DNA from 2 places in the Jeotgalibacillus aurantiacus genome. Region 2 is predicted to be linked to the other one. Evidence: predicted binding sites of a transcription regulator. Region 2 holds the regulator's gene; the other holds the start of a gene.
The links. Region 2 encodes CtsR, which represses protease genes until heat stress. Its sites were predicted from a motif close to ATGGTCAATAAAGGTCAAACA; they were not measured.
Positions count from the first base shown of each region.

Region 1: the regulator CtsR is predicted to act here: its motif matches at 14,001-14,021, upstream of H7968_RS08355 (ATP-dependent Clp protease ATP-binding subunit).

Region 1 is NZ_JACNMS010000002.1:715,459-731,088, reverse strand. It holds gene sigI (RNA polymerase sigma-I factor) at 1-729, shown strand, start outside; gene H7968_RS08405 (anti-sigma factor domain-containing protein) at 726-1,844, shown strand; gene H7968_RS08400 (TrkH family potassium uptake protein) at 2,120-3,469, shown strand; gene H7968_RS08395 (B12-binding domain-containing radical SAM protein) at 3,730-5,451, opposite strand; gene H7968_RS08390 (acyltransferase family protein) at 5,620-6,642, opposite strand; gene H7968_RS08385 (ATP-binding protein) at 6,766-8,178, shown strand; gene H7968_RS08380 (carbon-nitrogen family hydrolase) at 8,231-9,058, opposite strand; gene H7968_RS08375 (pyridoxal phosphate-dependent aminotransferase) at 9,101-10,285, shown strand; gene H7968_RS08370 (bifunctional metallophosphatase/5'-nucleotidase) at 10,327-11,358, shown strand; gene H7968_RS08365 (MarR family winged helix-turn-helix transcriptional regulator) at 11,407-11,856, shown strand; gene H7968_RS08360 (M3 family oligoendopeptidase) at 11,943-13,640, shown strand; gene H7968_RS08355 (ATP-dependent Clp protease ATP-binding subunit) at 14,085-15,630, shown strand, end outside.
Region 2 is NZ_JACNMS010000008.1:59,826-75,455, forward strand. It holds gene H7968_RS17125 (NYN domain-containing protein) at 1-159, opposite strand, end outside; gene rlmB (23S rRNA (guanosine(2251)-2'-O)-methyltransferase RlmB) at 166-909, opposite strand; gene H7968_RS17135 (Mini-ribonuclease 3) at 906-1,325, opposite strand; gene cysS (cysteine--tRNA ligase) at 1,329-2,729, opposite strand; gene cysE (serine O-acetyltransferase) at 2,726-3,376, opposite strand; T-box leader at 3,475-3,700, opposite strand; gene gltX (glutamate--tRNA ligase) at 3,761-5,218, opposite strand; gene ispF (2-C-methyl-D-erythritol 2,4-cyclodiphosphate synthase) at 5,243-5,719, opposite strand; gene ispD (2-C-methyl-D-erythritol 4-phosphate cytidylyltransferase) at 5,735-6,427, opposite strand; gene H7968_RS17165 (PIN/TRAM domain-containing protein) at 6,440-7,546, opposite strand; gene disA (DNA integrity scanning diadenylate cyclase DisA) at 7,686-8,750, opposite strand; gene radA (DNA repair protein RadA) at 8,754-10,130, opposite strand; gene clpC (ATP-dependent protease ATP-binding subunit ClpC) at 10,206-12,647, opposite strand; gene H7968_RS17185 (protein arginine kinase) at 12,644-13,723, opposite strand; gene H7968_RS17190 (UvrB/UvrC motif-containing protein) at 13,720-14,262, opposite strand; gene H7968_RS17195 (CtsR family transcriptional regulator) at 14,280-14,741, opposite strand; rRNA gene rrf (5S ribosomal RNA) at 15,425-15,540, opposite strand; partial or broken rRNA gene H7968_RS17205 (23S ribosomal RNA) at 15,616-15,630, opposite strand, start outside.

The sequences.
Region 1 (15,630 bases), on a different contig from region 2:
CTAGGTATTTATAAATTCTCAAGCCAGTCTTCACTCGAAGACAAAATCGTCGTTATTCAAAATGGAGATCAGGAATTACTTAACGAAGTACTTAAGGATTATAAGCCGTATATTAAAAAAACAGTGTCCAAAGTATGTAAAAGATATATTTATGACACAGATGATGAGTACAGTATTGGTCTCATTGCCTTCCATGAAGCCATCATGAATTATCATCCGGACCGTGGAGCTTCATTGTTAACATTTGCTGAGATTGTCATCAGAAGAAAATTGATTGATAAAATCAGAAAGGATCATAGGGAAAAAGCGGATCTGACCTATGACAAAGCGGACAGTGAAGAATCGGTAATGAAAGCTCATGAATCCTGGCAGGCGATGGAACATTTTCAGCTTGAAAACACAATTAATGAACGTAAAGAAGAGATTTTGTATTATAGTCAGGCTCTGTTACCCTATAAACTTTCGTTCAAAGAACTGGCTGAAAACGCGCCAAAACATTCAGATGCAAGGGAAAATGCGATTTTTATTGCCAGGCTCGTTCAATCAAACAAAGATTGGTTACGGGAACTGAAAGAGAAAAAAAGGCTGCCAATTAAGAAAATAGAGAAAGAAATTGATTTGAGTAGAAAAACGATTGAAAGAAACCGCAAATATATTATTGCAGTAGTTGTATTACTTGATGGAGATTTTCCGTATCTGCAGGAATATGTGAAGGAGAGTTTGCAATGAAAAAAGGATTGGTCATGGAAATACATAAACGTCATGTTGTGCTGATGACAAGAAATGGGGAGTTTTGTAAGGTTGCAAAACCTTCCGGATCTCTTTCAATAGGGGAAGAAGTAGTCTCTTATCCTCTGGAACGAAGGATCCCAGGCGGATTGTCCTCGATTGGAGCGATGGCAGCAGTTGCAATGATTATGTTTTTTCTCGTGAACCCTTACTTCAATGAGGAAACCTATGCACATATTGCTGTAGATATTAATCCGAGCTTTGAGCTGATGATTAATGAAAAAGCCGAAGTAATTCAATGGACCAGTGTGAATGAAGATGCTGAGAAATTAGAGAATCAGCTTAACCTGAACGGGGAGAGCATTCAGGAAGCAATGTCTGAAATCATTGCTGTCAGTGGTGAAGCAGGCTTTATTAATGAAAACAACGAAACGGTTACGATCTCTGCAGTTTATACAAATGAATCTTCCACTAACTTTCAAAAAGTGTTGAGAGAGAGGCTTGATGAATGGTCTGTTCAGGAAAATAAAGTGAACAACACTGCTTCCATTTCTATACAGGAAGGTGCGGTTTCAGATCTTGCTGCTGCAAAAAATCAGGGAATTTCCTTTGGTAAATTGATTACCCAAAAAAAGAATGTACTGACTATGATGCCTTTGAAAGAACAGCCTATTCTGCCTCCGCTCGAAAAGACGGAAGTGGATAAAATCTTAACAGAGACCCATGAAAAAGATGTAACAGAAGCATCTGGAATTCATGGACCTGATCACTCAGAGCAAAATGGGCAGCCTGAGGAGTCAGCTGAAAATAAAGACCACTTACCATCTGCTGCATCTCATGGGCAGAATATGAAAGAACAAAAGCAGGAACGGAATGAAGAAAGAAAAGAAGATAAACAAAAAGACGATCCAGAAAAGGCAGCCACTCCTGTAAAGACAGAAAGTGAGAGCGATCACAATAAAAATAAAGAGAACCATCATTCTGGCAACGCTAATAAAAGTCCTGATAATAAGGACAATAAAAATAAGGGCCCGGGTAATAACAATGGAAATGGAAAAAAAGAAAAAGATGAAGAACATCCCGGCAATGGTAACAAAAAAGATAAAAATGAGTGAAATCATCGTTAATTGGGAAACCGGTATTCACATTAAAAACTGTGGATACCGGTTTCTTTTTATTGAATTACGTTGTTCAGAAAAACTACATGGAAAAATCATTTCAAAACCGGTGAAAATCAGATAAGCTTAAGTATAGATTTTACGGTATTCTTTGATCCTGTAGGAAAGAGTGAACAACATGAGATTTAACGGGATTGACTGCTGTTCAGTAAGACCATGATATAGAAAATGATCAGTTACTTAATTATTGTGTTTCAGAAAGGACTTATATTATGTGGCAAAGGTTTAAAAACAGAATCAGAATGCTAAAGCCTGCTCAGTTAATAGTAGCATATTACTTTTTTGCGATCAGTTTGTCGTTTGCTTTATTAAGGTTACCGGGTGTACATAAGCCGGGACAGGAAGTTTCGCTTATTGATTCATTATTTACTGCAGTCAGTGCGGTTAGTGTAACTGGTTTGACAGTTATTTCTATTTCCGAAGAATATACGGTATTTGGCATTGTCATGGTGATGCTGATCCTCCAGTTGGGGGGGATTGGGATTATGTCTCTCGGGACCTTCGTCTGGCTTCTGATTGGGAAGAGAATAGGTCTGAGGGAAAGACAGCTGATCATGGTGGACCATAATCAGTACAATTTATCAGGAGTTGTAAAGCTGATTATTGAAATTATTAAAATTCTTCTCCTGATTGAAATAATAGGGGCTTTATTCCTGAGTGTTTATTTTACCCAGTTTTATGATACATGGAGAGAGGCACTTCTTCATGGACTGTTTGCTTCTGTTTCAGCGACTACAAACGGGGGATTTGATATAACCGGACAATCATTGATTCCATATGCAAACGATTATTTTGTTCAGATTATTACCATTTTCCTTATTATCCTTGGTGCGATCGGCTTTCCTGTTTTAATTGAATTAAAACAGTTTTTGGCGAACAAATCCGGGCATTTCAGGTTTTCACTATTTACCAAACTTACGACATTAACGTTTGGTATTTTAATGGTCGTGGGAACAGTGCTGATTTTTGTTATAGAATACAATCAACGATTTGCAGATGTCAGCTGGCATGAAGCTTTTTTCTACTCATTATTTCATTCAGTTTCTACGAGGTCCGGTGGACTTACAACACTCGATGTGAGCACTTTTTCAGAGCCTACTCAACTTGTTTTAAGTCTTTTAATGTTTATTGGAGCATCGCCGAGCTCAGTTGGTGGGGGAATTCGAACCACAACACTTGCGATTGCTGTTTTATTTTTAATTAATTTTTCAAGAGGCAGAGAGCAGATTCAGGTTTTTGGCCGTGAAATACATCTAATTGATGTTTTCAGATCATATGTTGTTATTATTTTGGCAACCACTATGTCGATGCTGTCCATACTGCTTATCATGATTTTTGAACAACAAAGTCTGATCTCTGTTATTTTTGAGGTTACTTCCGCTTTCGGAACTTCAGGTATGTCAATGGGGATTACACCATCCTTATCTACTCCAAGTAAAATTATTTTAATGATACTGATGTTTGTAGGACGCGTTGGGCTGATTTCTTTCCTCTTTATGATTGGTGGAAACAACAAGAAAGAGAAATTCCATTATCCAAAAGAGCGGGTTATTATTGGGTAACTTTTAAAGTTTTTATAATCGTGCAGGCGACATCCTTCGCTTTCCGCGGCCGCGCGGTGAGCCAGCTAGTGCTACGCACTACGCTGTCTCACCTGTCGCTTCTCTGCCGCAGGAGTCTACGGATGTCGCCTGCACTTTTTTAGTATTACTAAGGATAATTTCTTATAACAGACCAATTGACTAAAATGAAAAATGTGAGCGTTTTAAACTGAAATTAAAAAGGGATGAAACAATATTTTGTCTCACCCCGTTAAAAATAATTAAGTGGTTTTAAGTTTTATACCATCATGGTCAAAATCATACATTTCAGGTGAACCCTGAGGCGGGTAGTAAGCAAGAATGTAACGGTCATTAAAACCTTTTTCAAGTACGGTATGTTTATGAAGATCTTTTTGACTCAGGTTTAATTTTTCGAACTCTGAACCCGCGATTGACGGTTGATTGAATAATAGACCGTACAGTTCTTTTTGCCACTCATCATTTTCATTTTTAACCCACCATGCTTTACGTGGCTTTTGTTTTTGGTTCATCAGATAATCTTTTTTCATCAGATGCTCAGCATACGGGACGGCATCAGGTTTAGCTGTTTTCAGGAATGTGTGAAGTCTGATGAAGAGATCCTCCAGCTGATGTCCAATTCTGGCCCAGCCCTGACGATCCCAGAACGTCCCGAAATCCTGAAAGAAATCAAAAGGCGTATCGAATACTTCTGATGTAAGGTAATGAATCGTCTGATCCATTCTGTGATCATTCCAGTACTTCTCGAGCACGTCTTCAACGTGTTTAATTCTGATCATATCATCAAACGACAGACAGTTATTTTTTAGAATTTCGTAAGGCGCATGGTCCATATAAACGTAATCGTGGTTAGCTGCATTAATTCGCAGACCAGTCCCTCGAAGCATTTTCAAAAATCCCAGCTGAAGCTCTTCGGGTTTCATAGCAAATACATCGTTAAAGGTCTTTTTAAAAGAATGATAATCCTCTTCCGGTAAGCCGGCGATTAAGTCAAGGTGCTGATCAATTTTCCCGCCATCCCGAACCATGGTAACGGTTCTTTTCAGTTTTTCGAAATTCTGTTTTCGTTTTACAAGTTCATTTGTTTCATCGTTCGTTGATTGTACGCCAATTTCAAACCGGAAAAGACCGTTTGGAGCATGATCATTAAGGTATTGAATCACTTCAGGCCGCATAATGTCTGCTGTGATTTCAAATTGAAATACAGTTCCGGGAAGGTGTTCTTTGATCAGGAAATCAAACATTTCAAGTGCATAGCTCCTGCTGATGTTAAAAGTCCGATCGACAAACTTAATGATTTTTGCCCCATTATCCATAAGAAAACGAATCTCTTCCTTCATCGCTTCACGATCAAAATAGCGTACGCCGACTTCGATTGATGATAAACAGAACTGGCACTGGAATGGACAGCCTCTGCTCGTTTCTATATACGTAATCCTTTTTGATAAATGAGGAAGATCCTCTTCGAACCTGAATGGAGATGGAAGTTCCTTCAGATTGATTTTATTGGTTTGAGGATGAACTTTTACCTTACCGTCTTTAAGGTAAGCAATGCCATTTACCTCATCAAGTGTCAACTTACCGTGAAAGTGATCGAGCAATTGATTAAAAGTCTCTTCACCTTCACCAACTGCAATGTAATCAATTTTATCGTCAAGACGTTTTAACCAGTAGGGAACGTCATAGGAAACTTCAGGACCGCCAATGATGATTTTTGTTTCAGGTGAGATTTTTCTGCACATTTCAATAACCTGAATCGTTTCTTCGATATTCCATATATAACAGCTGAAGCCGAGAATATCGGGCTTTTCTGAATACAGGTCTGAAACGATATTAATCAGGGGATCTTTTATCGTATATTCTTTCAGCTGAATAGGATAATCTTTGGAATAGCTTTTTAAGTATCGGATGGCAAGGTTGGTGTGAATATATTTAGCATTTAATGTGGATAGTACAATTTTCATTTGAAGACTCCTTTTTTGGCAATACGCTCTTATTTTACACGAGGAGTGCTTTGGGGACAATGGGAGGGTGGATCGTTCTTTATAATGAATATTTTGTTAATGACTGTTTATTTTTTCCTCATCTGATGTTAAAATAGGAAAAAATGTGAATAGCGGCTTATTATGCCGCTATTTCACATCAGGCTTTTTAACTAAAAGTTTTCGCGCTTTTGCTGCCCTAAGCTCTACGATCGGCTGGCTGATTGCCGCCACCCATTTTGAGGACAGAATGATCGTCAGAGCAATGGATGCAGTGAGGATGATGAAAAGGGACATATATGGATTTACAATTAAATCGATCCCGCTTTCCCTGTACAATTGAATAATAAAGCCGTGGAAGAGGTAAACGTAGAGCGTATTAACTCCCCACTTTGTAAAAAAGGTTTTTGATTCCGGTGCCAGTGAAAAGAAAGCTGCTGTTAAATAAAAGCTCATTGCATATATACTTAATCTCAGCAACGGGCTCGTTTCAACCGGCATACCAAGGTCTTCGTAGGAATGGGAGCCGAACAGCCACTTACTGCTAAACTCCGGAAGAACAATCATAAATAAAAATGCGATAATAAGAGAAAAAGCAGAAACGAGCTTTAAATTTCTTGATTTGATCCGTGTGAAAAATGATCGGTCCAGGTAAAATCCGGCAAGGAAAAATGGGAAAAATACAAATGTCCTTGATAAACTCAGAACCGAAGAATAATCGTTTACAAACCCGATCAAAAGTCCAATTCCAATACTGATCAGCATAGCTGCTTTTGGTTTGAGCTTCAGTACATGATTAAACAGTAATAAAAGCAAACTCCAAAAAAACATACTGATGAGAAACCACAGTGACCATTCGGGGTTAAGCGGGTCAATTTCAAGGTTTTGCTCATTTCTCAGGAAATAGTAGTAAACAGAATAGATCACCTGAAAAATGAGGTATGGAATAATCAGCTTTTTAAACAGCTTGAAAAGAAGACCGCTTTTATAAACGCCCTTTGCAAAATAGCCTGCAATCAGAATGAATGCCGGCATGTGAAAAAAGTAAATTGTCTGGTAAACCCCCATTAAAAGAGGGTCCTCCTGCGTAATACTTTGGATAGCGTGACCAAACACGACAAGAAATATTAATAAAAACTTAGCATTATCAAAAAAATAATCACGACTGGACATATAATCACCACTCTTTTTTGCTTGTCATTTTGTTTCATTACCCGTTTACCATAAGAATAAATCTGGTGAAATTGGCATAAATCCTAATCAGGATAGTATCTTTAAGGAAAATGAGGGATTAAAATGCGATTATCCAAAAGAATAGATCAGCAGGAATCTGATCAAAGCCTCCTGAATAACGGGAATGAACTTTCAATCGCCAAGACGATTTTACACCATATGAAAGAAAGTGCCATTCTTTTTAATCAAAAAGGAAATATTCTTTTTGTAAATTCGAGCACTAAACATGAATTTGCAGATTATTGGGCACAGGGTCAAAACCTGTTCCAATTAATGGATACAAAAAGCACAGCATGGCTGAGGAACAGTGTAAACCAGCTGAAAGAAAGTGACTATCATCTGAATATCCAAAGGGATGGTAAAGAAGATTTGCTGATCAAGTTTTCTTTTGTCCCACTGCAATTTCAAAATGTGAATATGCTGATCCTGGAAAAGGGAACAGCTTTTGATTTTGCTGAGCAGGAAGCACTTGCAAATATATTTGATAAGGCAGTTCACGGTTTATTAGTCGTGAATAAACAGCATAAGATTGTAAAGGTAAACAGATTCGCTGAAAAACTTTTTCGCATTTATACTCAACAGGATAAAGATGCTTTTGATTTGCAAAGTATGCTTGAAAAACATCATCATTCTATCAGTACCAAACGTTTTAAACAACAGCAGGATATGTATCGGCCAAACGGATTATCGACAAGAGTCATAACACTGAATGATAATTTCTATGAAGTCAGCAGAGTTGAGCACATTTATCAGCAATATGATTTATACGTGATGCGAGACATAACAGGCATCATCAGTATTTTAAATCAGGTGGACAGAAATGATACATTGAAAGTCGTCGGTCAGCTGGCAGCAGGTATTGCTCATGAAATCAGAAATCCTATGACTTCATTAAAAGGGTTTATCCAGTTACTTGAAGCGGCTCTAAAAACGGAACATTCGATGTATTTTAATGTAATTACATCGGAACTCCAGCGTATTGAATCGATCATGACTGAATTTCTAATGCTCGCTAAACCAAAAGATAGCAAGAACGTACGTTTTAATTTATCTCATGTATTACAGGAATCGGCTGAATTAATGAAGCCGCAAGCTGTCATGCATGATATTGAAATTAATATGCTTTCCTGTTGTGAAAACGCTTTCGTAAAAGGGGATCCTCACCGTTTGAAACAGGTTGTGATTAATCTGATCAAAAATGGTATTGAAGCGATTGAAGAAAAAGGATTTATTGAAATCCATATTGAAGAGGATCAAGATCAGGTGATCGTGATGGTGCGGGATAATGGCTGTGGCATACCGGAAGAAAAACTAAGCAAGCTAAATGAACCTTTTTATACAACAAAAGAGCATGGTACAGGTCTTGGATTGCCAGTAAGCTTTAAAATTATTGAAGAGCATAGCGGCTATGTAGATGTCAGGAGTAAGGAAGGGGAAGGGACTGAGTTCCGTTTAACTTTTCCGTTGGATGTCTGATAAAAAAGTGGAATGATTCATTTGATCATTCCACTTTTCGGTTATATGCAATTTAATAAAAATCAGGTCTGCGATCTTCAAAAACGGGAATCCTGTTGCGGACTTCCTGTGATACTTCCAGATCAATCCGCGCGTATAAAATATCTTCCTGATCTGATCCGGTCACGATTTCTTTTCCCCATGGATCAATCACTATAGAACGACCGCCAAAAACATTTTCGTGATCTGAGCCAACCCTGTTACACGCGACAACATATGATTGGTTTTCGATGGCTCGTGCTTTAAGAAGAGTTAACCAGTGGTCAATTCTTGGAGCAGGCCATTCTGCACTTACGACGATCACTTTGGCTCCGGATAATACGGGTTTTCTGATCCATTCAGGGAATCGTATGTCATAACAAATAAAACCGGCAAAATGAGTGTTATCCATTATAAATCCCGGTTCATCATTTCCCGGCTGCAGGAAATGATGCTCATTCATTAGTTTGAACAGATGAAGCTTACTGTACTCGTGAATGATCACTCCTTCTTTGTCCACCACGACCATTGTATTGAAAATCCCCTCGTCCGTCTGTTTGGCATAGGAGCCTCCAATTATATTAACGCGGTAGGATTTAGCAAGATTCTGCAGAAATGCTGTAGTTCGTTTTCCATCTTTATCACTGATTTCATCTAGTCTAGTAAGGTCATATCCGGTTGTCCAAAGCTCCGGAAGAACGATGGTATCTGTCTCATCCGGATTTATTTTTTTCATCCACTCGTTCACTTTTTCGTAATTTTTTTCAGGATTTCCAAACGCGATATCCATTTGAAAAATGGCAATGTTAATAATGTCCACCCGCTTTCCATAATAATCTTTACATTCGCACTTTTCCGTTATAACATTTACAGCAAAGATTGGAAAGTGGATAGGAGTGTCATTGTGAAGAAATTTGAAAAAGCATCACGAATTCATCAGTTACCTGAACAATTTTTTGCTAAGCTTTCCTCTAAGGTCGCAAAAAAGGTCCAGGATGGGCACGATATAATTAATCTTGGCCAGGGGAATCCGGATCTTCCAACACCGGATCATATCGTACAAAGACTTCAGAAAGCCGCTGAAAACCCTTTGAACCACAAGTACTCACCATTCAGGGGAATGCCATACATCCATCAGGCTGTTGCAGATTTTTATAAAAGAGAGTATGGGGTTTCAATTGATCCTGAAACAGAAGTGGCTGTTTTATTTGGTGGCAAGGCTGGCCTTGTGGAGTTGCCGCAATGCCTTGCGAATCCAGGTGACATCGTACTTGTTCCGGATCCGGGTTATCCGGATTACTGGTCAGGGGTATCTCTTGCGGAAGCTGAAATGCATATGATGCCTTTATTGGAAGAGAATCAATTTCTACCGGATTACAGCAAAATTCCTGCACATATTGCAGATAAAGCCCGTTTACTTTTTATTAATTATCCTAATAATCCAACAGGCGCAACCGCTGATGAGTCATTTTTCAAGGAAACCATTGCGTTTGCAGAAAAGCATAACATTTGTATCGTTCATGATTTTGCTTATGGATCGATCGGTTTTGATGGGGTTAGACCGCCGAGTTTTCTGCAGGTTAAAGGAGCAAAGGAAAATGGTCTCGAAATTTACACGCTGTCAAAGACCTTTAATATGGCTGGCTGGCGGGTTGGTTTTGCCGTAGGTAATCCTTCAGTTATTGAGGCCATCAATGTTCTGCAGGACCATCTGCATGTCAGTTTATTTGGTGCTGTACAGGAAGCGGCTGAAGAGGCACTGATTGCTTCTTATGAACCTGCTCTTGATTTGTCTGATATCTATGAGAGCAGAAGAAATGTCATGGTACAGGCTTTCACAGAAGCTGGCTGGGATGTCACAGCACCAAAGGGTTCTTTTTTTGCCTGGTTTAAAGTACCTGAAGGTTTTACTTCTGAGTCATTCAGTGATTATCTGCTGGAGCATGCCAACGTTGCAGTAGCACCTGGTGTAGGGTTTGGTGAAGCTGGTGAAGGATATGTGAGGGTTGCCCTGCTGGCGACTGAGGAAAGAATTAAAGAAGCAGCAAAAAGGATTCAACAACTCGGTATTTTTTCTCCTGTAAAATGATTTTCAGAGCCTAACGCCGATATGAAGAGGAGGGATCAGGATTGAAAGCAGATCAGACTGAAATTGTGATTCTTCAAACGGGTGATGTTCATGGGCATGTCAGAGATGCCACCGTTTGGGGTTCTGAAGAATCTTCTCATGGAATGGCAAGAATCAGCTCATTTGTCAAAAAGGAAAGAGAAAAAGATCCTGATCTTCTTCTTTTTGATAGTGGAGATATGCTTCAGGGAAGTCCGCTTGCTTTTCATTATGCTCATTTCAACGACTATATGCCAAATCCCCTTATTTCAGTGATGAACCATCTGGCATACGATGGAGCAGTTATAGGTGAACATGATTTTGACTATGGTTTATCATGCGTGAGCAGGGCAGTCAGCCGATCTTTTTTTCCATGGCTGTCTGCAAACGTTGTTCATAAAGTGACAAAGGAGCCTTATTTCGGTTTTCCCTATACGATCAAAAATATCAAAGGGGTTAAGATCGCAATACTTGGCATTACAGCTTACCGGGAAAGCGGGAATCAACCATGTACCGTAAATGATGTACTTTATGAAGACGCTTTCGACGCTGTGAAACGCTGGGTTCCTTTTATACATGAAACAGAAAAGCCTGATCTTGTCATTCTGAACTATCATGGCGGAATGAATGACGCAGCATGCGATCATAAATCCGGTGCAGTCGATCAGGGGTTGGAGATCGCGCAATCAATTGAAGGGATTGATGTGATGCTGACCGGGCGGCAGCATCAGCTGGTCTGTAAGAAAATCCACGATAAATGGATGATTCAGCCTGGAGCTTTTGGACATCACGCAGGTAAAGTGTCGATCCTGATGACTAGAATGGGCAACTCATGGAAAATTGAACAAACATCAGGGCAACTCGTTACGATGGAAGAATATGCGCCTGATCCCGTAATTGAAAAGCTCGTTTATTTTCAGGAGCTTGAAGCAGGAAGATGGCTGAATGAAAGTTTAATGAATGAAATTGAAGTTTCAAAAGACATTGGTATTAAAACGAAGGTGTCTGACTGGATAAAAAAGGCATCACCTGAGGATTTTATTGACTTCTTTTAACAGGCCCGACTATACTTTAAAAGAAGATGAGACAAAGGACTGACAAAAATGACAGAAGCTACGGATTACAAACAGTCGTTGAAGCTTTTTATCGTGCTCTCACGCGCATATAAGGCGATCAATGAATCGAGTAACCAGTTTTTTCAGGCGAAAGGTCTGAATCCTACTGAATTTGCCGTATTGGAGCTTTTATACCATAAAGGCAGACAGCCACTTCAGAAAATCGGAGGAAAAATCCTCATTGCGAGTGGCAGTATTACGTATGTAGTGGATAAATTAGAGAAAAAAGGGCTAATCAGAAGAATCGCTTCTCCAAAGGACCGCCGGGTCACTTATGCTGAAACGACGGAAGAGGGAAATCGTTTTATGAGGGAAATTTTTCCGGATCATGAAAAAAACCTGCATGAGTTAATGGCAGCATTGACGGATGAAGAACAGAAGCATGCGATTGAACTTTTAAAAAAACTGGGTCTCTCCATTAAGGATCTATCCTATTAAACCCGTTGACTTCTATACATACGGGTTTTTTTCAGTGTTAAAATATATTTCATCTGTTTCATTGAAAAAACAAGGGGGAAGAATTGATGCAAACATTTAATGATTATGAATACAAACGCCCGGATTTTGCAGAAGCAAAAATGACTTTTGAAAAACTGCTGGCTTCGTTTACAGAATCAGAATCAGCTGATGAACAAATGACGATTATCGATAAGCTGAATACATATCGCAACACCATCTCAAGTCAGTACAATCTGGCGATGATTCGGGCATCAGTTGATACAAATGATGAATTTTATCAAAATGAAAAGAACTATTTTGATGAAGTGATGCCACAGTTTTCAGAGCTTGAAACGAATTACTATAAAGCGCTTGTCGCATCTCCGTTCAAAGATGAACTTGAAATGAAATATGGAAAGCAGCTGTTTGAGCTCGCTGATTTTTCAATTAAAGGATTCTCACCTGAAGTCATTCCATTGCTGCAGGAAGAAAATAAGTTAACATCTGAATACTCTAAACTTGTCGCTTCTGCTGAAATTGAGTTTGAGGGAAAAACGCTGACGCTCGCTCAGCTTGATCCTTATACAGAATCAACAGACAGAGACATGAGAGAGAAGGCAGTACAAACAAAATTTAATTTTTTTGCAGAGCACGCGGCAAAATTTGATGATCTTTATGACCGTCTTGTTAAAGTAAGACATGACATTGCACTTAAGCTTGGTTACAAAAATTTTGTTGAGCTCGGCTATATCAGAATGCTGCGTATAGATTATGATGCTGAGATGGTGCAGACTTTCAGAGATCAGGTGAAAGAATTTATTGTACCGCTAGCAACGAAATTGAGAGAAAGGCAGCAAAAAAGAATCGGTGTTGAAGAATTGAAATTCTGGGATGAATCGCTGTCCTTCCTGTCAGGAAATGCAGCCCCTAAAGGAGATCCACAGTGGATCATTGACCGTGGAAAAGAAATGTACAGTGAACTATCTCCTGAAACAAAAGAATTTTTTGATTTCATGGATGAGCGGAAACTGATGGATCTTGAAGCGAAGAAAGGGAAAGAAGCAGGAGGATACTGCACCTTTATTGAAGATTATGGATCACCGTTTATCTTTTCTAACTTCAATGGTACATCCGGAGATATTGACGTGTTAACTCATGAAGCAGGGCATGCTTTCCAGGTATATATGAGTCGTCAACTGGAAGTACCTGAGTATAGATGGCCGACTCATGAATCAGCAGAAATTCATTCCATGAGTATGGAATTTTTCACATGGCCGTGGATGGAAAGGTTTTTTGAAGAACAAACAGAAAAATATAAGTTTTCACATTTGAGCAGCTCACTACTGTTTCTTCCGTATGGTGTAATGGTGGATGAGTTCCAGCATACCGTCTATGAAAATCCGGAGATGACACCTGCTGAGAGAAAAGCAGCGTGGAAAGAGCTTGAGAAAACATATCTTCCTCACCGTGATTATGGTGATCATGGTTATCTTAACGAGGGTGGATTCTGGCAGCGCCAGGGACATATTTATGAAGTGCCGTTTTATTATATTGACTATACACTTGCTCAGATTTGTGCGTTTCAGTTCTGGAAAAAGTCACGTGAAAATCACGCGGCAGCCTGGGCGGATTATCTGCATTTATGCAAACTTGGCGGGTCTCTTCCGTTTACAGAGCTTGTAAAAGAGGCGAACCTTCTTTCTCCATTTGAGGAGGGTTGTGTGGAGTCAGTGATCGGGGAAATTGAACTCTGGCTTTCATCAGTGGACGATCAGAAGCTTTGATTTAGAGGGGACTGGGTTTGTTTGTAATTAGAAAACCCGGTCCGGACTCACCCTCCGCTTTCCGTGGCCGGGCGGTGAACCCGCCTGTGCTACGCACATTCGGTTTCACCTGTCCCTTTCCGCCACAGGAGTCTACGGGTGAGTCCGGACCTCTGAGAAATCATTTTTTTACCCGTTACCTCAAATCGTTTTGAAAAAAATGAGTCTTTGAGTTTATCATCCTGTGATATTTTTAATACAAAAGTGAGTGACACGGAAAGCGTCCGTCTGGAGCGGAACTCACTGGCTGAATCATATTAGACTGGAACGACTCTATTCAAGGGTTGTTCCAGTTTTTTTATGCTCCAAACAAAAAACTTGAAAGTCAAAAAAGGTCAAATTATAATAGAGCCATAAGGTCAAAGAAAGTCAAATTAACATTTAATCATTAAAGGAGGAGTCACAATGATTTGTGAAAAGTGCAGTACAAATCAGGCAAATGTTCAATTAAGAGTCCAGCTGAATGGCAGCATACAGGATTTTCATTTGTGCTCCGACTGCTATAAAGAAGAGCGCGCAAAATTACATTCTGCTATGAATGGCTATAATGGCGCTGGTCAATCACCAAAGCGTGACAAAAAAGAAGAAAGTACTGAACAGGCACAAAAAGAAGCCGGACTTCTTGGCGAGTATGGCAGAAATCTGACCAACCTGGCAAAAGCCGGGCTGATCGATCCAGTGATTGGACGTGACGCAGAAATCAGCCAGATGATTGAAATTTTAAATAGAAGAAACAAAAACAACCCAGTGCTGATTGGAGAACCGGGAATTGGTAAAACTGCGGCAGCTGAAGGGCTTGCATTGAAAATTGCTGACGGCACAGTGCCTCAGAAGTTGAAAGGTAAGGAAGTCATCCTGCTTGATGTAGCATCCCTTGTGACCAATACGGGCATCCGGGGTCAATTTGAAGAGCGAATGAAACAGCTTGTTTCAGAGGTTCAGTCCCGTAAAAACGTCATTTTGTTTATTGATGAAATACACCAGATTGTAGGAGCTGGATCTGCTGAAGGTTCCATGGATGCAGGGAATATTCTTAAGCCGGCCCTTGCGAGAGGCGAGCTTCAGCTTGTCGGTGCAACGACGCTGAAGGAATACCGGAAGATTGAAAAGGATGCTGCACTTGAACGCCGCTTCCAGCCTATTCATTTAAAAGAACCAACAGCTGATGAAGCGTTTGAGATTCTGAAAGGTCTTGCATCACGCTATGAGGAGTATCATAAGGTTACTTATAGCGAAGAAGCGCTTAAGGGCGCAGTCCAGTTATCAAAACGTTATATTCAGGATCGTTTCCTCCCGGACAAAGCGATCGACCTCATGGATGAAGCTGGTTCTAAATTGAATTTAACAGTGGATCATCAGGATAAAGAAGAAATCCAAGAGCGCCTGAAGCATATTCATTTAGAGAAGGAAAAGGCTTTAAAGGAAGAAAATTATGAGCTTGCAGCAAAGCTTCGTGACGAGGAAGAAGCGCTCGAGCACAAGCAAAACGATTCTTCATCAGCGGAATATCCTGTTGTTGGCCTTGAATTGATTCAAAAGCTGGTTGAACGTAAAACCGGGATTCCAGTTGGTAAACTTGAACAGGACGAACGGGTGAAGATGTCCATTCTGGAAGAAAACTTAAACAATAAAGTTATTGGTCAGCATGAGGCTGTGAAAAAGGTGGCAAAAGCAGTCCGCAGAAGCAGAGCAGGACTAAAATCGAAAAATCGTCCTGCTGGTTCATTCCTGTTTGTCGGACCAACAGGTGTAGGTAAAACAGAGCTTTCCAAAACGCTTGCTGAAGAATTATTCGGATCAAGAGACCAGATGATCCGCCTGGATATGAGTGAATATATGGAAAAGCACAGCGTTTCAAAGCTGATTGGTTCACCACCAGGGTATGTCGGTCACGATGAAGCAGGGCAGCTTACTGAAAAAGTAAGACGTAACCCTTATTCCATTCTGCTTC
Region 2 (15,630 bases):
AAATACGATGATGACGCGGTGTCCGGTATAGCCCTGATATTCCGCCATGAGTTCGATCAGGCGGTCACGCGCCGCCCCAAGGTCGCGGAGCTTTAACTCCACGAGCTCGGGCCATGCACCGATGATGTTATAGCCGTCTACGAGCAGTACATTTCGCATCGCTGATCATCCTTCCAGCGGGTGACGGCGTCTGTAGACCTCATACATTAAAAGGCTTGCTGCAACAGAGGCATTGAGCGACGTCACATGTCCAACCATTGGCAGATGAATCAGAAAATCGCATTTTTCCCGTAAAATACGGCTCATGCCTTTCCCTTCACTTCCAATAATTAACCCAAGCGGCATCGTCCCATCAAAGCGGCGGTAATCCTCACTGCCTTTCGCGTCAGTCCCGGCCACCCAGACACCACGGTCCTTCAACTCGTCCACCGTTCGGGAAAGGTTGGTCACACGCACAACCGGTACGTGTTCAATCGCACCCGTTGAAGCCTTCGCGACGGTTGCGGTCAGACCGACTGCCCGGCGCTTTGGAATAATAATGCCGTGAACGCCCGATGCATCCGCTGTCCGCATGATCGAACCAAGATTGTGCGGATCCTCAAGCTCGTCCAGGATCAGGATAAACGGATCTTCGTTTTTAGCTGCCGCTTTGTTAAAAATATCGTCCATTTCCGCATACTCGTAAGCTGCAATCGAAGCGACAACCCCCTGATGCTGTCCATCCATCAGCTGATCAATTTTCTTTTTCGGTACAAACTGAACAAGTACATTCGCTTCCTTTGCCAGCTGGATGACCTGCTGCATCTGTCCCTTTTGTGAGCCTTCCCCGATCCAGATTTTATTAATTTCCCTGCCGGATCTCAGTGCCTCCAGTACGGGGTTTTTCCCGCCGATAAATTCTTCGCTCATTGCCCTGCTCCTTTCTGCTCTTCCATGATGAACGCAATCGACTCATCAATGATGCCGATTAACCGCTCCTGCTGCTCTGTTAAATATAAATAACCGATCAGCGCTTCAAACGCTGTGCTGTACCGGTACGTTGTCACATCTGTATTTTTCGGCACAGAGCCGGACTTGGCATTGCGACCCCTTCGGATCACGGCCATTTCCTCCTCTGTAAACCGCTCTTCAGCGAACATATGGTGCAGGATTTTCGCCTGCGCTTTTGCTGACACATAGCGAATACCCTCGCGCTGAAGCTGGTTCGGTCTGACCGTCCCGCTTACTAACAGGTGGTGACGGACCTTCTGTTCATACACGGCGTCGCCCATATAGGCGAGCGCCAGTGCATTGATTTGTTTCGGGTCTAATGTATAATCCGCCATTTCTTACCCTCTTCTCCAGCGGATACCCTGTTTTGTATCTTCTAAAATAATGTTCATGTCCTTCAGCTGGTCACGAATCGCGTCTGCTGTCGCAAAGTCACGCGCTTTTCGTGCTTCTTCGCGCTGCTGAATAAGGGCATCAATATCTGAATCAAGCATGTCTTTTTCCTGCTCCATCGTGAAGCCAAGCACACCTGCCAGCTCATCAAACGCTTTTGTAAAGGCATCGATGACGTCTGTTGATGTATTTTTCTCACGCAGGTAAAGATTCGCCTGACGTGACAGGTCAAACAACACAGAGATGGCATTGGCTGTATTGAAATCATCATCCATCGCTTTGACAAACGCTTCTTTCTGTTCAGCCGTTGCATCCAGCCACTTCTGGTCATCTTCTGTCAGACCGGCACTGGATTCACGGCGGTGCAGCAGGTTTTCGTAAGAGGTACGGATTCGCTCAAGACCAGCTCCTGCCGCATCCAGCAACTCTTTGTTATAGTTGATCGGATGGCGGTAGTGAACCGACAGCATGAAGAAACGCAGCACCTGTGGATCCACTTCTTTTAAAATGTCATGAACGAGAACAAAGTTGCCGAGTGATTTCGACATTTTCTCGTTATCGATATTAATATACCCGTTATGCATCCAGTAATTTGCGAAGGTTTTACCGGTCAATGCTTCTGACTGGGCGATTTCATTTTCATGGTGCGGGAAGGCTAAATCCTGTCCACCTGCATGAATATCAATCGTATCGCCAAGGTATTTGCGCGCCATTGCCGAGCATTCGATGTGCCAGCCCGGACGACCTTCTCCCCACGGACTTTCCCAGGAAATTTCGCCTTCTTTTGCTGCTTTCCATAAGACAAAGTCAAGCTCATCCTCTTTGCGCTCATCTGACTCGATACGCGCGCCGATCTGAAGCTCATCAATGGACTGATGAGACAGCTTTCCGTAGCCGTCAAACTTACGCGTGCGGTAATACACATCTCCGCCTGACTCATACGCAAAACCTTTATCAATTAATGACTCAATAAATTCAATGATTAGATCAATGTTTTCCGTCACACGCGGATGAGCTGTTCCACGCTGGCAGCCAAGCGCACCTACATCCTCAAAATAAGCTTCAATAAACCGGTCGGCAATGACAGGCACCTCTTCACCAAGCTCTTTGGCTGCACGGATCAGTTTATCGTCTACATCAGTAAAATTCGAGACGAAGTTCACATCATAGCCCCGGTATTCAAGGTGACGGCGTACCGTATCAAATACGATCGCAGGACGGGCGTTTCCAATATGAATATAGTTATAAACGGTCGGTCCGCACACATACATGGAGACCTTCCCCTCTTCAAGCGGTTTAAATACTTCCTTCTGCCTTGTGACAGTGTTATATAATTGAATGCTCATAATTGCGAGCTCCTTTCCCGTTCCTTTTTCAATTGTTCTTTCACAAATGCAAGCTCTGTTTCGAGCGTGCGGATGCGGTCCCAGATCGGATCCGGCATATCCTGATGATCCAGATCGCGGCGCACCTTTTTCCCATCGCGCACCACGACTTTACCCGGAATGCCGACAACAGTGGAATTGGCCGGCACGTCATTTAAGACAACTGAACCCGCTCCAACCTTGGAGTTCTGACCGATTACGATGGAACCAAGCACCTTTGCGCCTGTGGCAATCAGCACATTGTCCTCAAGCGTCGGATGACGTTTCCCTTTCTCTTTCCCTGTTCCACCGAGTGTTACGCCTTGGAAAACCGTCACGTTATTGCCGATTTCACATGTTTCCCCAATGACCACACCAACTCCGTGATCGATAAAAAAACGTCTGCCAATTTTCGCAGCAGGGTGGATTTCTATACCGGTCATCGCTCTTGCAAGCTGCGATATTGCCCGGGCAATAAAAAACATTTTTCGCTTATAAAAGACATGGGCAATCCGGTAAGCCCAGATCGCATGCAGTCCGGAGTACGTTAAGATAATTTCTAATGCTGAACGGGCAGCGGGATCCTGATCAAAAACGGTGTCGACATCTTCTTTTATCCGCTTAAACATCTCGTTCACTCCTCTCATTTTACACAATTTCCGCTATAATTCCGACTGAACACATATGAATTTACTGTTTTAAAATAGAAAAAGCGTCTCTGTCATATGACAGAGACGCTTTTTTGCGCGGTTCCACTCTGTTTGAAGCAATGTAACACACTGCTCCCCACCTCAACAGGATAACGGCCTGGAACCGCTTATGCCTACAATCGCTCTTCGGCAAAAGACTCAAGGGTGCATTTCAGAAAAGGATCAGCCCAAACCGCTCTCAGCCGGTGACGGTTCTCTCTTATCGGCATCACTTTTCCTACTTCTCCCTATCAAAGCTTTCATGTATCGTCAATCGTTGATTTGCGTTCTATAGACATACTATATACTATTCTTTTCGAAATGTTAATTAGTCAGCTTGCTTAATCGTGCAATGACTTTTTCTTTTCCTAATACTTCGATTGCATTCGGCAATTCAGGACCATGCGTCTGTCCTGTCACTGCGACACGAATCGGCATAAAGAGCTTTTTGCCTTTATGACCCGTTTCTTTTTGAACGGCTTTGATCGCTTTCTTGATCTGATCTGCCTCAAACGCCTCTAGCGCCTCAAGCTGCCCGATAAAGGAAGCCATCACCTCAGGCACCTGCTCTTCTGCAATCACAGCACTTGCCTCTTCATCATATTCAATCTCATCTTTAAAGAACAGCTCAGATAATCCGACAATTTCAGCACCGTAGCTCATCTGCTCCTGGTAAAGGGCAACTAAATTCCGCACCCACTGCTCCTGCTCCGGCGTGCGGTCCTTCGGAATTCTTCCCGCTTCCTCTAAATGCGGAACAGACAGCGCCACAACCGTATCAAGGTCAAGTGTCTTCATATACTGGTTATTCATCCACTCAAGCTTTTTCGTATCAAATACGGCCGGTGATTTCGACAGACGGTCCGCATCAAAAATATCGATAAGCTCCTGCTTCGAGAAGATTTCCTCTTCCCCTTTTGGCGACCAGCCAAGCAGCGCAATAAAGTTGAACAATGCCTGCGGCTGATAGCCCAGATCCTTATACTGCTCAATGAACTGAATAATAGAGCCATCGCGCTTGCTCAGCTTTTTACGCTCTTCATTGACGATCAGTGTTGTATGACCGAACTTTGGAAGCTCCCAGCCAAACGCTTCATAAATCATCATCTGCTTTGGTGTATTGGAAATGTGGTCATCTCCACGAAGCACGTGTGAAATCTCCATATAATGATCATCTACTACAACCGCAAAGTTGTACGTTGGAATACCGTCTTTTTTCACGATGACAAAGTCGCCGATACCGTCACTTTCAAACGAAACGTCTTCTTTTACAATATCGTTGAACGTATACGTTTTACCCTGAGGCACGATAAAGCGGATGCTTGGCTCACGCCCTTCTGCTTCAAGCGCTGCTCGCTCTTCATCCGTCAGGTTACGGCACTTCCCGCTGTAGCGTGGCATTTCGCCGCGGGCACTTTGTGCTTCGCGCTCTGCCTCAAGCTCTTCTGATGTACAGTAGCACTTGTAAGCTAGACCTTTTTCAAGCAGCTCATCGTAATGCTTTTTATAAAGATCATTACGCTCTGACTGACGGTATGGACCGTAATCTCCGCCAACATCGATGCTTTCATCCCAGTCAATACCGAGCCACTTTAAATAATCAAGCTGAGACTGCTCTCCGCCTTCGATGTTACGCTTTGTATCTGTATCTTCCACGCGGATGATAAATGTTCCGCCCTGGCTTCTTGCAAACAAATAATTAAATAGGGCTGCACGGGCATTCCCTATATGTAAATATCCTGTTGGACTTGGTGCATAACGCACGCGAATTGGTGTAGACATAACGTTGTCCTCCTGAAAATGGGTTTATAGTTTTTGAAGAAGAATGACAGCCTGTGCGGCGATGCCTTCTTCGCGTCCTTCAAATCCGAGCTTTTCGGTTGTCGTTGCCTTTACATTGACCTGGCTCTCATCAGCTTCTAATAGAGATGCAATGACCGCTCTCATATCACTGATGTGCGGCGCCATCTTTGGCTTTTGTGCAATAATCGTACAATCAATGTTTCCGAGTGAATAGCCCTTTTCCTTCACGATTCCCCATACGTGCTGAAGCAGCTTTTTGGAATCCGCTCCTTCAAACGCCGGGTCTGTATCCGGAAAATGACGGCCGATATCCCCTTCGCCAATCGCACCGAGTGCCGCATCTGCCACAACGTGCAGCAGCACGTCAGCATCTGAGTGACCGAGCAGTCCCTTTTCATGCGGGATCTCGATTCCCCCGATGATCAGCGGACGACCTTCCGTCAGCTGGTGAACATCATAGCCCTGTCCAATACGAACCATAGGTGTTGCTCCTCTCTATTCGTTACGTACAGAAGCCATTTTCGTAAGAATCGCCTCTGCAAATAATAGGTCCTCTTTTGTTGTCAGCTTTATATTATCATAATCTGATTCAATAACCGTCACTTTTCCGCCCATTTTTTCAACAAGTGAGGCGTCATCCGTTCCGGTAAAGCCTTCTTCTTCAGCGGCTTTGTGTGCCTGTAAAATAAGATCAAGGCGAAAAGCCTGCGGTGTCTGAACAGACCACAGGCTTGCGCGTTCCACTGTTTCCGTAACAGTTCCACCCATCACTTTTTTAATCGTATCCTTTACCGGTACTGCAGCAATCGCACCGTCTGAAACTTGTGCTTCTTTGGCAAGTGCATGAATCGTTTCTTTTTTAATAAATGGACGTGCGCCATCGTGAATCATCACGATGTCTGCTTCCGCCTGCTTCAGCGCTTCATATACGCTGTTCTGACGTTCCTTACCGCCAGGAACCATTGCTTTTACTTTTGTCATGTTATATTCCGCAAGCAGCCTGGTCAGTTCTTTACGATCATCAGGGTGAATCGCAAGCAGAATCCCGTCACATGCTTCATCCGCTTCAAAGACACGCAATGTGTGAATAATAACCGGTACTTCTTTTACCGTCAGGAGCAGCTTGTTACGGTCTGCTCCCATCCGCTTTCCCTGACCCGCTGCCGGAATGACCACTTCATATTTCATGATGTTCTCCTTTTATAACGCCTTTTCCTTACCGTATGACTTCGGTTTGGCAAAAATCATCCGGCCAGCCGATGTCTGAAGGACGCTGGTCACAATGACTGTGATGTTTTTGCCGATAAAGTTCTTGCCGTCTTCCACGACGATCATCGTGCCATCGTCGAGATACGCAATCCCCTGGTTTTGTTCCTTCCCGTCCTTGATCATCTGGACGAGCATTTCCTCACCCGGCAGCACGACCGGCTTGACCGCATTGGCAAGGTCATTAATGTTGAGCACCTGCACACCCTGCAGGTCACATACTTTATTTAAATTAAAATCGTTTGTTACGACAATCCCGTTCAGCACTTTTGCGAGCTTCACAAGTTTGCTGTCGACTTCCTGAATATCCTCAAAGTCACCTTCATAAATCGTTACTTTTATCGGAATGTCTTTTTGAATTCTCTTCAGAATATCCAGTCCGCGACGGCCACGGTTTCGCTTCAATGCATCTGATGAGTCTGCGATATGCTGCAGTTCGCCAAGCACAAACTGAGGAATGACGATCTCACCATCAAGGAATCCCGTCTGGCAAATATCCGCGATCCGGCCGTCAATGATGACGCTCGTATCCAGAATTTTGTGGTGCTTGGAAGCGGGAACTTCACTTGTTGCCGCTTCACCCTGATCAGCCTTTTTCCCATGCGAGGGATTGCGTGAAAACAGCTGAACCAGCTCGTCCCTTTTTGTAAAGCCGACCTGAAAACCAAGGTAACCGAGAATCAGCGTTAACAGGATCGGAATCACCGTATTAAAAATCGGAATTTCAATATCATTAACCGCAACCCCGATCAGGAACGCTGTAATTAACCCGATGATCAGTCCCAGTGCGCCAAACAGAAGGTCTGTTACCGGTGCTTTAACAAGTGAATCCTCCGCCCATTTAATAAAGTTAACCACATACTTAATGGCCCAGAATGTTGCCGCATAAAAAATAATCGCTCCTAAAATGGCAGTGACGTAGGCATTGTTTATGAATGCATAATCTAAATTAAAAGGAATAAGAACTAATTCTGGAAGTAAAAAGATGCCCAGTGTTCCGCCGACAATCAGAAAGCAAACCTGAATAATTCGTTTTAACATTCCTTCACCTCCCTGGTGATTTTTTAGCACCTGTAGTGCTTGTGAAAAGATTAGCATGGTTTAGAATCGCAAGTCAATTTAAACACAAACGTAACATCATATCACAGATGTAAATTTGTCACAATCCACATAATCCCAATCAGTGGTCTGCCAATGATTGATCTTTAACCGATCGTAACCCTTCCTTAATTTTTTTTGCCCGGATTTCTCCAATTCCATCCACACGGTCGAGTTCTTCTACCGTTGCCTTCAGCATTTTTGGCAAATGACCAAAATGATTGACGAGATTTTCGATGATCATGACGGGCAGCCTCGGAATTTTATTCAGCACACGATAACCTCTTGGCTCCACCAGATCCTCAAGCGGAACATTAGGGGCATGACCGAGCAAATTCATCAGCACGTCATCATCGAGCACTTCAGATGACACCATATTTTCAAAATCATCAAGAAGGTCGTGATATTTTACAATCCGCTCTTTTGAATAGTCTCTGATGACCATACGTGCTTCCTTCTCCAGGTCTGTGAGCAGCTCATGTAGCTGCAGTCGGACAAGACGGCCTTCTGAACCAAGCTCATTTAAGTAAAGAAGCAGTTCATTCTTAATTCGGATGACCATTTCAAACCGGTGCAATACGAGCAGTACGTCATTAAAGGTAGACGCTTCTTCGTATTCAAGCAGCGTCAGATGGGAAAGGCTTTGATCCAGTACAGAGCGGTATTTCTCCATCGTCTGCAGTGCCTGGTTGGCTTTTGCGAGAATGACGGCGATTTCCTTCAGTGCATAGCGGTACGTTCCTTTGTAAAGCGTAATCACATTCCGCCTTTGTGAAATCGCGATGACAAGTGAATCTGTTTCCCGCGCCACACGCTCTGCTGTCCGGTGCCTCATCCCCGTTTCAGAGGAAGAAATGGATGGATTCGGATTCAGCTGCGCATTGGCGATCAGGATTTTACTGCCGGACTCATTTAAAATAATCGCCCCGTCCATTTTCGCCAGCTCATACAGATAGGTTGGAGAGAAAGGACACTGGATCTGAAATCCTCCGTCTACAAGCGGCTTCATTTTATCATTGCATCCGACAACAATTAACCCGCCGGTACCTGCACGTAGTACGTTATCGATCCCCTCCCGAAAAGGAGTACCCGGTGCCACGAGCTGAATAATATCTGCCGACGGCCGCTTGCGCTTTCTCTCCTCCATCGCCTATCCCTCCAATGTTTTCTTTAAGGCTTCCCCTACATTGGTCACCCCTATGACTTCAATACCTTCAGGGAATGTCCATCCACCGATATTGTTTTCCGGAATAATCGCGCGCTTAAAGCCGAGCTTTGCCGCCTCCTGCACACGCTGCTCAATCCGCGACACGCGCCGCACCTCACCGGTTAAGCCAACCTCGCCGATGATACAGTCAAACGGCTTTGGCGGCTCATCACGGTAGCTTGACGCGATGCTGACAAGCACGGCTAAATCAACAGCAGGCTCATCCAGCTTCACGCCACCTGCTACTTTTAAATAGGCATCCTGCGTCTGCAGCATAAGCCCGACCCGCTTTTCAAGGACAGCCATCAAAAGCGACACACGGCTCTGATCAATGCCGGTGGCCATTCTTCGTGGATTATTGAAGCTCGTTGGCGTCACAAGCGCCTGAATTTCAACGAGCACCGGACGGGTTCCTTCCATGGAAGCCACAACCGTGGAACCGGCCGCTCCCTGCGAACGCTCCTCAAGGAAAATTTCAGACGGGTTGGCTACCTCCTGCAGACCTGCTTCCCTCATCTCAAAGATCCCCATTTCATTCGTAGAGCCAAAACGGTTTTTAACGGCCCGCAGAATCCGGTACGTATGATGCCGTTCCCCTTCAAAATACAGAACAGTATCCACCATATGCTCTAAAATTCGCGGACCGGCAATAGAGCCTTCCTTTGTAACATGGCCCACTATGAAAATCGCTACGTTTTTCGTCTTTGCAATTCTCATCAGTTCCGCTGTACATTCACGAACCTGCGTCACACTTCCCGGCGCAGAGGTCACTTCAGGATGATAGACTGTCTGAATAGAATCGATAATAACAAACTGCGGTGCGACCTGTTCGATGGAATGAGCGATTGATTCAAGGTTCGTTTCAGCGTAGATTAAAAGCTCCTCTGACGTAACGCCAAGACGGTCTGCCCGCATTTTCGTCTGCTTGACTGACTCCTCACCGGAAATATAAAGCACTTTATTTTTCGTTTCTGCCAGCTGGGACGATACCTGAAGCAGAAGGGTCGATTTCCCGATCCCCGGGTCCCCTCCGATTAAGACCATTGAGCCCGGTACAACGCCTCCGCCGAGCACACGGTTTAATTCCGGCATCATCGTTTTGACACGCGTTTCATCCTGGGTTTCTATCTTAACGAGTGGAGTTGCCTTGGACTGGGTTCCTTCGGGTGTATGGGTAAAGGATTTGCGGGGCTGTTTGCCGGTAATGGTGATATCCTCGACCATCGTGTTCCACTCTCCGCAGCCCGGACACTTACCCATCCATTTCGCTGACTCATAGCCACAGGATTCACACATAAACTTTGTTTTTTTCTTAGCCACTTAACTGCTGCCTCCTAACGATGAAAAAAGGTGCACGTGCCTTTTTCCTTAACACGTGCACCTTCTGACGATTGCTTACGACGTAACGTCTGCTTCTTCTTTACGGTTAACCGTAAATTCGCCGTCCTTATAATCAATTTCAACTGTGTAACCCTGAAGTACGTTTCCTTTTAACAGTTCTTCAGAGAGACGATCTTCAATTTGTTTCTGAATGGCTCTGCGCAATGGACGCGCACCGTATTCAGGATCAAATCCTTCATCGGCAATTTTGCTCTTCGCCTCTTCCGTGATGGATAGCGTAATATCCTGCTCCTTCAGACGCTTCACAAGCTCTTCTGCCATTAACGAAACGATTTCTTTCAAATGCTCTTTTTCAAGAGAGTGGAAGACGATTGTTTCATCAATACGGTTTAAGAATTCAGGACGGAAGGCACGCTTTAATTCCTCCAGCACCTTGCCTTTCATATCCTTGTAATCCTGGTTGGAATCCTGCACAGCGAAGCCGACGTGCTTATTCTGCTTCAGCGCGCTGGCCCCAACGTTGGATGTCATGATCAGCACCACATTGCGGAAATCAACTGTGCGTCCTTTAGAGTCTGTCAGGCGTCCATCTTCAAGCACCTGCAGAAGAATGTTGAAGACATCCGGGTGTGCTTTTTCAATTTCATCAAGCAGCACAACCGAGTAAGGCTTACGGCGAACCTTTTCTGTCAGCTGACCGCCTTCTTCATAACCGACATAGCCTGGAGGTGAACCGACCAGACGGGATGTCGAGTGCTTTTCCATGTACTCAGACATATCGATCCGGATCATCGCATCCTCATCACCGAACATGGATTCAGCTAGTGCTCTAGCAAGCTCCGTTTTACCGACTCCTGTTGGTCCGAGGAAAATGAATGAACCGATCGGACGCTTCGGATCCTTCAGACCGGCACGTGCACGACGTACGGCTTTTGAAATGGCTGTCACAGCATCCTTCTGTCCGATTACACGGCCATGAAGCGTTTCTTCAAGGTTCAGAAGTTTCTGTGTCTCTGTTTCTGCCAGACGCGATACCGGAATTCCTGTCCATGTGGATACAACATGTGCAATATCCTCAACCGTCACTTCGGTATTTTCCTGACCCTGCTTTTCTTTCCATTCCTTTTTCGTTTCTTCCAGCTTTTCCTTCGTTTTCTGTTCAGAATCACGAAGAGAAGCTGCCTTTTCAAATTCCTGGCTCTGCACCGCAGCATCCTTTTCCTTACGGATACCCTCAAGCTTTGCTTCAAGTTCCTTCAGGTTTGGAGGCGTTGTATAAGAACGAAGACGAACCTTTGATCCGGCTTCATCGATTAGATCAATCGCTTTATCCGGAAGGAAACGGTCTGAGATGTAGCGGTCTGACATTTTAACTGCTGCTTCAATCGCTGCATCGGTAATCGATACGCGGTGGTGCGCTTCATAGCGGTCACGCAGTCCTTTTAAGATCAGTACAGATTCTTCCGCTGTTGGCTCATCAACCTGAATCGGCTGGAAACGGCGCTCAAGCGCTGCATCTTTTTCGATATATTTACGGTACTCATCAAGTGTTGTGGCACCGATACACTGGAGCTCTCCACGTGCAAGGGACGGCTTCAGGATATTGGATGCATCAATCGCACCTTCTGCCCCACCAGCCCCGATCAGCGTATGAAGCTCATCAATGAAGAGAATGATGTTGCCGGCCTGACGGATTTCATCCATCACTTTTTTCAGACGGTCTTCAAACTCACCGCGGTATTTTGTACCCGCAACAACGGTTCCCATATCAAGCGTCATCACGCGCTTATCACGAAGAATTTCAGGCACTTCATTTTGTACGATCTGCTGGGCAAGCCCTTCTGCGATGGCTGTTTTACCAACACCAGGCTCCCCGATCAATACCGGATTGTTTTTCGTACGGCGGCTTAATACCTCAATCACACGCTGGATTTCCTTGCTTCGGCCAATGACCGGATCCAGACTTCCTTCACGGGCAATCACGGTTAAGTCACGGGCAAGACCATCAAGCGTTGGCGTATTTGCCGCTGCGTTTGAGCCGCCCTGCTGACCGCCTGCCTCATTGCTGCCAAGAAGCTGCAATACCTGCTGACGGGCTTTATTTAAGCTCACACCAAGGTTATTTAATACGCGCGCCGCAACGCCTTCACCCTCACGGATCAGACCAAGAAGAATGTGCTCTGTTCCGACATAAGAGTGTCCAAGCTTGCGGGCCTCATCCATGGAAAGCTCAATGACTTTCTTAGCCCGCGGTGTATAGTGCACGCTAGGGGATTGCTCTGTCCCTTTACCGATCAGCTCTTCAACCTCTTCCTGAATCTTTGCCGTGCTTAAGTTCAGTGTCTGAAGTGCCTTAGCTGCAATGCCTTCACCTTCGCGGACCAGACCTAACAGAATATGTTCAGTGCCAATATTTGAATGGGATAGGCGAATCGCCTCTTCCTGTGCCAATGCCAATACTTTTTGTGCTCTCTCTGTAAATCGTCCAAACATCATATCTCTGATCCTCCTTTATCCTTCTTTTCTTCCATCTCCAACCGTTCCCGGATCAGCGATGCGCGTCTCATGTCCCGCTCCACCGGCCGTAAAAACCCTCCAGCATATTGCTGAAGAAAGCCCGGCTGCGTTAAAATCATCAGCTCGTTTAAAATCGATCTCGACACATTCTCGATAAATCCTAAATCGATACCAAGACGAACATCCGACAGACATTTAGCCGCTTCCTTCGATTCAAGCACCCGGCTGTAGCGCAACGTCCCGTAAGACCGGAAAACGCGGTCCTCAAGCTGAATGCCTGAAGCCTTCACTAGCGCTTCCCTTGCCGACTTCTCCTGGGCAATAATCTGATCCACCACCCGCTGGAGGTCCTCCACAATGTCTTCCTCAGACTTGCCGAGTGTTGTCTGATTCGAAATTTGAAAGATGTTACCTAAAGCTTCGCTACCTTCCCCGTAAATTCCTCTAGCCACAAGACCAAATTGTCCAATTGCAGGAATAATTCTATTCATCTGATGAGTCATCATCAATCCTGGTAAATGCATCATAACAGATGCACGCAACCCTGTCCCCACATTTGTCGGGCAAGTCGTCAAATACCCAAGATGCTCATCAAAGGCATAATCACAATGCTGCTCAATCGCATCATCAAGCTGCAGCGCCTTACTCAGCGCTTCCTTCAACTGGAGCCCCGGAAACAGACACTGAATCCGCAAATGATCCTCTTCATTAACCATAATGCTGATCTCTTCGTCATCTGACAGCCAGACAGCCGAAGCGCCTGAATCCTCCGCCAGATTCGGACTGATCAGATGCTTTTCCACCAGCACCCGTTTTTCAAGTCCCTGAAGCTCTTCCATTTTCAGCACTTCAAGTCTTTCATCCGCTTTATGAACAGCTGCGCTCACTTCCTCAGCCACAGCACGCGCTTCCTCTTTTGTAAATACAGTCGGGAAAGCATACTTACGGTGATTTCTCGCTAAACGAATCCGGGTCGATAAGACAATCTCAGAGGATGGACCCTCCTCATTCATCCACGAGCTGACAGCCTGATTCAAAAATTTTTCCAAACTCATGACGGACTGCCTCCCTCACCGTGAATCTCTTTTTCCATCACGCGAATCTGATCCCGAACCGTCGCAGCCCGTTCAAACTCCTCTTCCTCGATCAAAGACTTCAACTCAGCACGAAGCTCCGTCACCTTCCGCTTCAAATGAATCGTGCCTCCCTGTCTCTCAGGAAGCTTTCCGTGATGCGTCGTATTTCCACTATGCAATCTTTTTAAAATCGGCGGCAGTTCATCTCTGAACGACTCATAACACGACGGACAGCCAAACTTCCCGATTTTCAAAAACTGCTGAAACGTCATCTGACAGTGACTGCATTTCACAGGCTCACGCTCCGGCTTTTGCGGCTGACTCGGCTGCATGACCGGCGACACATTCAATAAACCTGCCAATAAGTTATTAAATGAAAAAGCACTGTCATCTGACATAAACGCTTCACCCTTATCCTGGGCACAGCTGTCACACAAATGAACCTCCGTCTTCTGCCCATTCATCACTTTTGTAAAATGCACAGAAGCAGGTCTCTCCTGACATTCCTGACATAACATCTTGATCACCCCGCGACCTATTGAAATTTTAACGTCATCAGCATGGCTGTCAGAATGCGGCCGCGCACTTCATCCCGCAACGGCAAAGGCACATTCAGCGTCGTCCGGTCCATTGCACTCAGCATCAGCTTTGCCTCCCGCTTCGAAATACATTCCTCATCAATCAGCCTGAACACAACATCCTCCGCCATCGACTGCGAAACAGACGGCTGAAGAATATTTAAAATCTGATCAATCAACTCAGAACGGCCATGCGTTTTTACCTTAATAATGCGTATATACCCTCCGCCTCCGCGTTTACTCTCAACGAGATAACCCCGTTCCACCGTAAACCGCGTCTTCATCACATAATTGATCTGAGACGGAACACAGGAAAATTTCTCAGCAATCTCACTTCTCTTTATTTCAACTATTTCACTGCCACTTCCATCTAAAACCTGTTTCAGATAGTTTTCAATGACATCTGTGATATTTTTCATCAAGCCACCTCCTCCACCTTGACTTTGACTATCTTTGACTATGATTATACAACAGTAAGATGAAGGACTGCAATTGATTGACTGCAGCGCTGGCGGGGCAAACGTTCGACGATTATTGCAGGAGATTCGACAGCCTTTGAGGTGTTTTTATAATGTAGATTTGGGATTCAGTTCACGATCTTGTCTATTCTTCATAGCATTGATCTTATTCGATATCCTTTCCCGTTTATTCTACACACTTTGTTTCTTATTCTGTATACCTCTGGAAACATTCCGGCGAAGCTCGGGGGCACTGAATGCACTTTGGTAACTTAAAGAGCTGGGTTTTCTTTAAAACCAGCTCGGAATTCTACACACTTTGCTCTTCATTCAACACACTTTTGCTCTTATTCTGTATACTTTTCCGTTTATTCGATACACTTTATTCTCTATTCTGTATACCTCCATAAACATCCCGGCGAAGCTCGGGAGCACTGAATGCAGTTGAGTAACTGAAAGTCTTTTTCCTTTCTCTAAACTAGCTCGAAATTCTATACCTTTACCCCTTTATTCTTCATACTTCTGCTCTTATTCGATCCACTTCTTCATTTATTTGATATACTTTACTCCACATTCTGCACACCTCTGCAAAAACAACACAAAAAAGCCTGTAACTCATCCATTGAGTTACAGGCTTTTTAAGTGCCTAGCGACGTCCTACTCTCACAGGGGGAAACCCCCAACTACCATCGGCGCTGAAGAGCTTAACTTCCGTGTTCGGCATGGGAACGGGTGTGACCTCTTCGCTGTCATCACTAGACTGATTTTATTGAAGACTCGCGCCTTCAAAACTGGATACAACATCAAACAACCGCAAGGTTCGAGAATCACCTATTTGGTTAAGTCCTCG